One region of the Ruegeria sp. AN11 genome, then DNA from elsewhere that is predicted to be linked to it. Evidence: riboswitches for the same ligand, from Rfam matches in the RefSeq annotation. Region 1 holds a riboswitch; the other holds the start of a gene.
What was found. Region 1 has a riboswitch for cobalamin ahead of ACR3EQ_RS08315 (DUF1636 domain-containing protein). Riboswitches for the same ligand answer to the same signal wherever they lie in the genome.

Region 1 (3,618 bases):
TCCGGAAGGGTTTTGGCCCCCAACACCGGTCCGGCATAAAGACCTGCCGCCAATGCCATCTGCGCCAAAGCGGCCTGCGCCGCGACCTCGCCGCCGGTGTCGCAGAGATGCGCCAGCCGCCGCAGGGTCGAGACGGGCAGGGTGGAATAGTCGTCCAGCCGGGTATCCTCACGCCCGTCGGCGGGCAGAACCGCCAGCGCGATGCCTTTGGCCTGCGCCAGAGCAAGAACCTGCTGCAGCCCGTATGACCAGTAAGGTACCCCACCAATCAGGCGGATCAGGATACCTTTTGCGCCGTCAAGCGTTTGTTCCACATATGTGTCAACGGACAGAGGGTGTTTCAGCGCCGTCAGATTGGCCAACCGCATCGTCGGCATTCGCCCTTCCGGCCCACCGCCGCGATGCCAGCCTGCCGCGAAAGCACCGAGATCGCTGTCCGAAAAGGACAACATCACCAGATCCGCCGGGCTCTGGCCCAGATCGGTCGGGGGCTCGGTTTCTTCAAGCCCGTGGCTTTCGCGGAAGACGACGTGCATGGCTTACTCGGCGGCCTCGGTCACACCCACGAGGATATCCCGGATTTCGGCCTCTTTGATGTCGTCGTGCTCGGCAATGACCACAAGACGCGAGCGGCGCTCCTCGCCGGGTTCCCAGGGGCGGTCGTACTGATGACGCACCCGGGCACCGACAGCCTGAACCAGCAGACGCATCGGTTTGCCGGCAACTGCCGCATACCCCTTGACGCGCAGGATGTTCAGTTCCCTGGCCAGACGTTCGATCTTGGCAACCAGATCGAGTGGGTCACTTTGCTCCGGCAGTTCGACGATGATGCTTTCGAAATCGTCATGTTCGTGGTCGTGGTGACCGTCGTGATGCGACGGACGCGCGTCCATGTCATCCTCGGCTGCGGCTTCCAGACCGAGCACGACGCGGACGTCTACGACGCCTTCGGCAACCTCTACGACGGGCAGCGGGCGCGGGGCCTCGGCTGCGATGATCTCTTTGGCTTTGGCAACACCCTCTGGCCCGGCCAGATCGGGCTTGGTCAGCAGGATGATATCGGCGCAGGATATCTGATCCTCGAACACCTCGGAAAGAGGCGTTTCGTGGTCGATCGAGTCATCGGCCAGGCGCTGGGCATCCACCGCCTCGACATTCGGAGCGAAGCGACCTGCCGCGACCGCCTCGGCATCGGCCAGAGCGATCACGCCATCCACAGTGATTTTCGAGCGGATATCGGGCCAGTCAAAGGCTTTCAGCAGCGGCTTGGGCAGGGCGAGGCCGGAGGTTTCGATCAGAATGTGATCGGGGCGCGGGTCCAGCGCCATCAGCGCTTCGATGGTCGGAATGAAATCATCGGCCACGGTGCAGCAGATGCAGCCGTTTGCCAGTTCCATGATGTTCTCTGCCGGACAATCGGGAATGGCGCAGGATTTCAGAATATCGCCATCGACGCCCACGTCGCCGAATTCATTGACCACGACCGCCAGACGTTTGCCCTGCGGGTTCTGCATCAGGTGCTTGACCAGCGTTGTCTTCCCCGAGCCCAGAAAGCCGGTGATCACAGTGACGGGTAATTTCTCAAGAGTGCTCATTTCAGGGCTCCAATCGGGGGAATGCGGGAGGCGCAGTTTTTGCGGAAATGTTCGGGGCGCTCACGCCATTTGACCAAGCCGTCCTCGGTCGCCAGATATTTGGTCGCACCGTCGACAATGGCGTCAACGTGTTCGGCTTCGTTCAGGTTCTCATAGACAAAGGTCCAGCGACCCGGTCCACCGCGCAGCACGATCGAGCAGCCCTGATCGCAGTTCGACAGGCATTCGACGGGTTTCAGCGTGATGCCTTCGGGCAGGTCGGCCTGTTGCAGCGCTTTGTGCAGCAATGTGCCGGGGCGTTTTTCATCATCCTCGACGGGCAGTCCACGGCGGCACGTGGTACAGACCAGCAACTCGACTGGTGCGGTCTCGGTCATGTCTCTCATCCCCCCAAATCCTCTTCGCGGGGGACGGGGTTTCATGCGGGCCACGCGTCTGCACATGGACCCGACACCGGAACACCCCGCCCGGTTTCTTCTTCGGGTGCTGGCAGGTCTCCCGGCTTGCGGATGTCAGAGACTTGCTCTGGCAGATGTCCCGCCTTCCCGGCCTTTCGGCCAGTGGCTATGGGCACCCTCTCCGGTCACGGTCGCGGGGGCGGCTGCGTTTGACGGAAAAACCGCTGACGCATTCCCTTTTCATCCATCCAGGGATGGACACCAACGGGTCGGACATGCGGCACAGGCGGGGGACTTGTCAAGCTTCAGGATGCGCGGTTTCGCCGCCGGAAGGAAAAAGCGACCTGAGGTGGTCACTCAGCGGCATCGCCGGGCGTTCACGGCGCCCGAAAACCTGCGTGATTGAGGTGTTCCGTGTGATGTTCGCTGATTTTGGAAGGGGTCGGCGGGAACCGGACGGGCGGGGCGGATTCGGCTTCAGAACCACTGGGGCAGGCCGCGTGTGGACGTTGCGGCGACCAACCGCCTGTCATTTCGGGCATCGCTAAACTGAGGGATTGGGGTTTCGTTGATTAAGTAACCGCCGTTCCGACCGGCTCGGGGTACTCCATTTTAGTATTCGCGCAAGACCCGGCAAAAACGACCGCTTCGAGATCAAATCTGATGGCCGTCTTGCCGTGCACAGAGTAGCCAGATTTTTTGCAAAATTATGCCTCAAACTGCCCTTAGCGGGCGTCGGCGAACAGAATATGCCAGGAAACAAAAAATGAAAAAGTTAGCAGCTTTTCTTGTGTACTTACCCGTCGTTGCAGTTGCGGAAGACCGGGTGTTCGAGTGTGAAGCGGCGGATGCAAAATATCCGGAAATGGCGGCCACGCTGGTCAAATACGAGGGCCAGAACAAAGGGCATATTACCATTGGTGATATCGACAATAAGGCTGAGGTGTATCCCGGCCTCGACACCCTGACTTACCTGTATATCGGTGACGGCTTTACCCTGAATTACAACGTGAATCTCAAGACTGGCACGTTTGACTATTCGGCTTCGGGCAGCAAATCCGGATGGGGCAAAGGCAGCTGCAAGGAAGTTGTGGCCCAGTAATTCGCTAATGCCCGGTCTGCGGGTTGGGCCTTTCGGTTGCCGAGAAAAGTACTTGCCTGGTTCCGTCCTGAGGCCAATGTAGTTGGCCGTGGACGGAACCCGGTTAAAAGCGGCCGATCCAGTATGTGTCCAGGCCATCTGGGCGGCGTGCCAACCAATCAAAGCTTTTGATCAGCAAGGTTCGGCACGCCCCGAACACGCGGGCGCGATTGATCTGCCGGCGCTGAAGGTATTCGCGTTGGACCAGATATCCCGCGCCACGCGCCATGTTCCGTCATCTTCGAGATGGTAGATATTGATGCCATGGCCGGTGGAAACAGTGGCAGGGCCCGGGTCACGCGGAACATCGGTGGCGGTAAACTCATAACGCTCAAACGCCCAGCTCGCCGCCACAACAAACTCCACTGATTGCTTTTTCCAACGGGTGTGAACGGCGTCGAAATACCCGCGCACCCAAGGCCCGACCTTGGCTTTGCCTTCCATAACAGGCGCGCCGGGTGCGATGAAGACCACGTCATCAGTG
Region 2 (3,618 bases), 1.2 Mb from region 1:
GCTTTGGCGATGGCGGCGCGTTCCTCATCCGAGAGCGAAGCCACAGTCACCGCTGCCGCGCCATTCGCAGATGCGACCGGCGTGGCTGTTTCAAAAAGCTCGGCTTCGACCCCCATGATTTCGGCCACTTCGTCGGCCGGCATGGCAACTTCGGCGACGTGCCCTGCACCCAGATCTGCCTTGAATGTATGAGCCACAGCTCTGGTCGGGCTGTAGAGAAAGAAACCGTCCGTATCGGTTACTGTGCGACCCAGTTCAGAGCCATCGGGGCCATAGACGATGACTTCCTGGTCTGCGGCCATATCGCCATTGGAAAACCCCAGCTCGCCTTCGATTGCGTCGCCTGCCGGAAATACGCCTGCAATAACCTTGTGCGCAAGAGCCGGGAGCGGGGCGAGAGCAAGCGTACAAACAAGGATCAACTGTTTCATGTGGACGCAACCTTTACAAAAAGTTCCGGTTTGACCTTGCGGGCCAGAAGAACGGCAAAACCTGTCAGCACGGCCTCGATAGCCATGACGGGAATGTGGGCGAAAAAGACAAGCTTGGCAGCGGGCAGGAACTCATCGCCGGACAGCGCCAGCGAGACCGCGACAAAAGCCGTCGTGGCCGCGATCGAAAACGCGCCGCCGATGCCGCCCCAGATCGCCCCATGAACAGGTGAGCCACGTGCGATCAGGCGACCAAAGATCATCCAGGTCAACACCGCCGGAAGAGCGATATTCACCGTGTTGATCCCCAGCACGGTCAATCCGCCGAAACCAAAGAACACGGCCTGCAGCAGCAAGCCGACAAAAAGGGCCGGAAAGGCGGCCCAGCCGAGCAGAAGCCCGGCCAGACCGTTCAGAATCAAATGCACAGACGACGGGCCAATCGGCACATGGATCAGCGAGGCGACAAAAAAGCTGGCCGACAACACGCCCGCCGTGGGAATGCGATCCAGATCCAGCGATTTCAGGCCCAATGCGATCCCGCCAGCCGCGGCGACCGCACCGCCGATCACGACAGGGTTGGAAAGGGCTCCGTCGACGATGTGCATTCAGGCTTACTCCAGATCCCAGGCGCGGATCCAGATGACCGCATCCTGGCTCAGCTCTTTGCCTTCATGCTCGGTTTCCGGACCCACGCCCAAAGCGGCGAAGCCCCAGTACCCGGCTTTTGGCACACCAAAAGTGAAATATCCGTTGTCATCCGAAATCGCGACCAACGCGCCGCCCGGCAATGGGGACACGGTGGCGCCCTTCGCGCCGGTGCCGGTCATGTCCGGTGCTGCGGCGATGTACTCGATTTCGATTTCTGCGCCGGCGACGGGCTGTCCCTCGCTCAAAACGCGACCGGTAAAGGTTGACCCGGCGATGATGTTGTAAGGCTTGTTCAGCGGCAGAATCTCGGTGGCCAGCCCCTGCGGCTGATCCCAGTCGGTCGGCAGTTCGTTTCGGTTGAGGTAAGCCTTGGTGATCTGCTGGATATAGATATCCTCGGATTCTTCGTAGTAAGGCGCAGGAACTGTAACCACCACATAGTCACCCGAGCGTTTCACCGGCACTGAACCCAGGAACGCTTTGGCAATGTTGTCCGGTCCTTCAAAAGTGGTTTCTTCCAGCGTATCCATCAGATCGGTTTTTTCACCGTTGTGGATTACAAAGAATTCTTCCGGTTTTTCCAGGGTCATCACGTGACCGGCTTCAAACGGGTGCCAGAAAACCAGTTTGACCGGAACGTCACCGGGGCGTTCGATCATCGTGTCGTCGGTATATTCCAGCAGGAAATGGGCCTGCGCCAATGCAGGCATCGCCAAAGCAGCCGTGGCAGCCACCAGCAGTTTTTTCACAAATCGAGTCCTTCTCACGTCGCGCCATCCCCGGCGCAAATTTACTTTGACGATGGGGAACGCGAAGCCATCTGCCTTGTCGGGCAAACAGATCCGGCGCACACCCCGTCGCCGATGATGAACGCCCCTTCCAAGGGCGCATGTTCGGCAGGTCTCCTGACTTGCGGGTCAAAGCGCTAAACTAACCTTCCCGGGATACCCCAGTGGCATTATCAGCCGCGCTCGCCGCCTACAGTTGCGGGGGCAGTTGCAGAGTTGGCGAAATGTGCCGCACTGCATTCCCTATTGCTTCCGAGGATGTCCCCGGAACCGAACATGGCGCGTTCATGCCAGAATATGTAAGACACGGTCAACAATTGATTGCGGCGTTGCATGCGCCATTTGCGAAATCAGGAATTGCATGTTCGCGCTTGCTACGCGGTTTGGTATGCGCCACCGCGAGTGTGTGTATTTTCCTAGATCTCTTTCCGCGTTCAATAGTCGTCGGTTCAGTTCGCGGACTTGAGATTTTTAGGCCTGAAACTGCGGGCGTTGACTCGCGTGTAAAATTGAACTCGCCGCAAATATGTAGGGTCGCTCCGATGCACAAAAGGTCCGACCGGCCCAGCGTTCGACGCCGAAGCAGAGTTGTTGTATTTGTCGCCGTGTTCACGCTACCATCGGGCAAAACAACAGTGCAGGTGCCTCGTGACCACAGAAACAAAACGCCCGCTTACCCTTCGCGATGTCTCGGAAGCGTCGGGGGTATCCGAAATGACGGTCAGCAGGGTCCTGCGCAATCGGGGTGATGTTTCGGATGCGACCCGAACACGGGTTCTGGCCGCCGCGAAAGAGCTGGGATACGTGCCCAACAAGATTGCGGGCGCGCTAGCATCCAGCCGGGTCAATCTGGTCGCGGTCATCATCCCCTCACTGTCCAACATGGTCTTCCCCGAGGTCCTGACCGGCATCAATCAGGTTCTGGAAGACACCGAATTGCAGCCAGTGGTCGGCGTAACCGATTATTTGCCGGAAAAAGAGGAAAAGGTCCTTTACGAGATGCTCTCGTGGCGGCCTTCGGGCGTGATCATCGCAGGGCTGGAACACACGGAAGCGGCCCGGGCAATGCTGGATTCCGCGGGCATTCCGGTGGTCGAAATCATGGACACCGACGGCAAACCCGTGGATGCGATGGTCGGCATTTCGCACCGCCGTGCCGGTCGCGAAATGGCGCAGGCCATTCTGAAGGCCGGATACCAGCATATCGGTTTCATGGGGACCAAGATGCCTTTGGACCACCGCGCGCGCAAACGTTTCGAAGGCTTTACCGAAGTTCTGGGCAAACACGGGATCGAGATCGAGGATCGCGAGTTCTACTCGGGCGGGTCGGCACTGGCCAAGGGGCGCGAGATGACGCAGGCGATGCTGGAACGGTCGCCGGAACTGGATTTTCTGTATTATTCCAATGATATGATCGGCGCTGGCGGACTGTTGTACCTGCTGGATCAGGGGATAGACATCCCTGGTCAAATCGGGCTGGCGGGGTTCAACAATGTCGAACTGCTGCAAGGTCTGCCCCGCAAACTGGCAACCATGGATGCCTGCCGGCTGGAAATTGGCCGTCAGGCCGCAGGGATCATCGCCGCACAGCTAGCCGACCCGGAAGCCGAGATTGAAACCCGCGTAACCCTGACGCCAAAGATCAGCTACGGCGACACACTGAAGCGGCGTTAGAGTCTTGGCATTGCCGAAACTGGACAACCGGACAGCCCGTGCGGTGTTCATGGATCGTCACTTGTTGTCCGAAA

Region 2: it holds a riboswitch for cobalamin, as region 1 does, so the genes downstream of both, ACR3EQ_RS13950 (DUF4198 domain-containing protein) here and ACR3EQ_RS08315 (DUF1636 domain-containing protein) in region 1, are expected to answer to the same signal.

The regions. Positions count from the first base shown of each region.
Region 1 covers NZ_JBQFJD010000001.1:1,668,019-1,671,636, reverse strand. The annotation lists gene cobN (cobaltochelatase subunit CobN) at 1-536, opposite strand, end outside; gene cobW (cobalamin biosynthesis protein CobW) at 540-1,595, opposite strand; gene ACR3EQ_RS08315 (DUF1636 domain-containing protein) at 1,592-1,972, opposite strand; cobalamin riboswitch at 2,067-2,274, opposite strand; gene ACR3EQ_RS08310 (hypothetical protein) at 2,760-3,095, shown strand; gene ACR3EQ_RS08305 (YybH family protein) at 3,267-3,618, opposite strand, start outside.
Region 2 covers NZ_JBQFJD010000001.1:2,827,515-2,831,132, forward strand. The annotation lists gene ACR3EQ_RS13940 (cobalt ABC transporter permease) at 1-431, opposite strand, end outside; gene cbiM (cobalt transporter CbiM) at 428-1,039, opposite strand; gene ACR3EQ_RS13950 (DUF4198 domain-containing protein) at 1,046-1,831, opposite strand; cobalamin riboswitch at 1,961-2,160, opposite strand; gene ACR3EQ_RS13955 (LacI family DNA-binding transcriptional regulator) at 2,519-3,544, shown strand; gene ACR3EQ_RS13960 (DNA glycosylase AlkZ-like family protein) at 3,549-3,618, shown strand, end outside.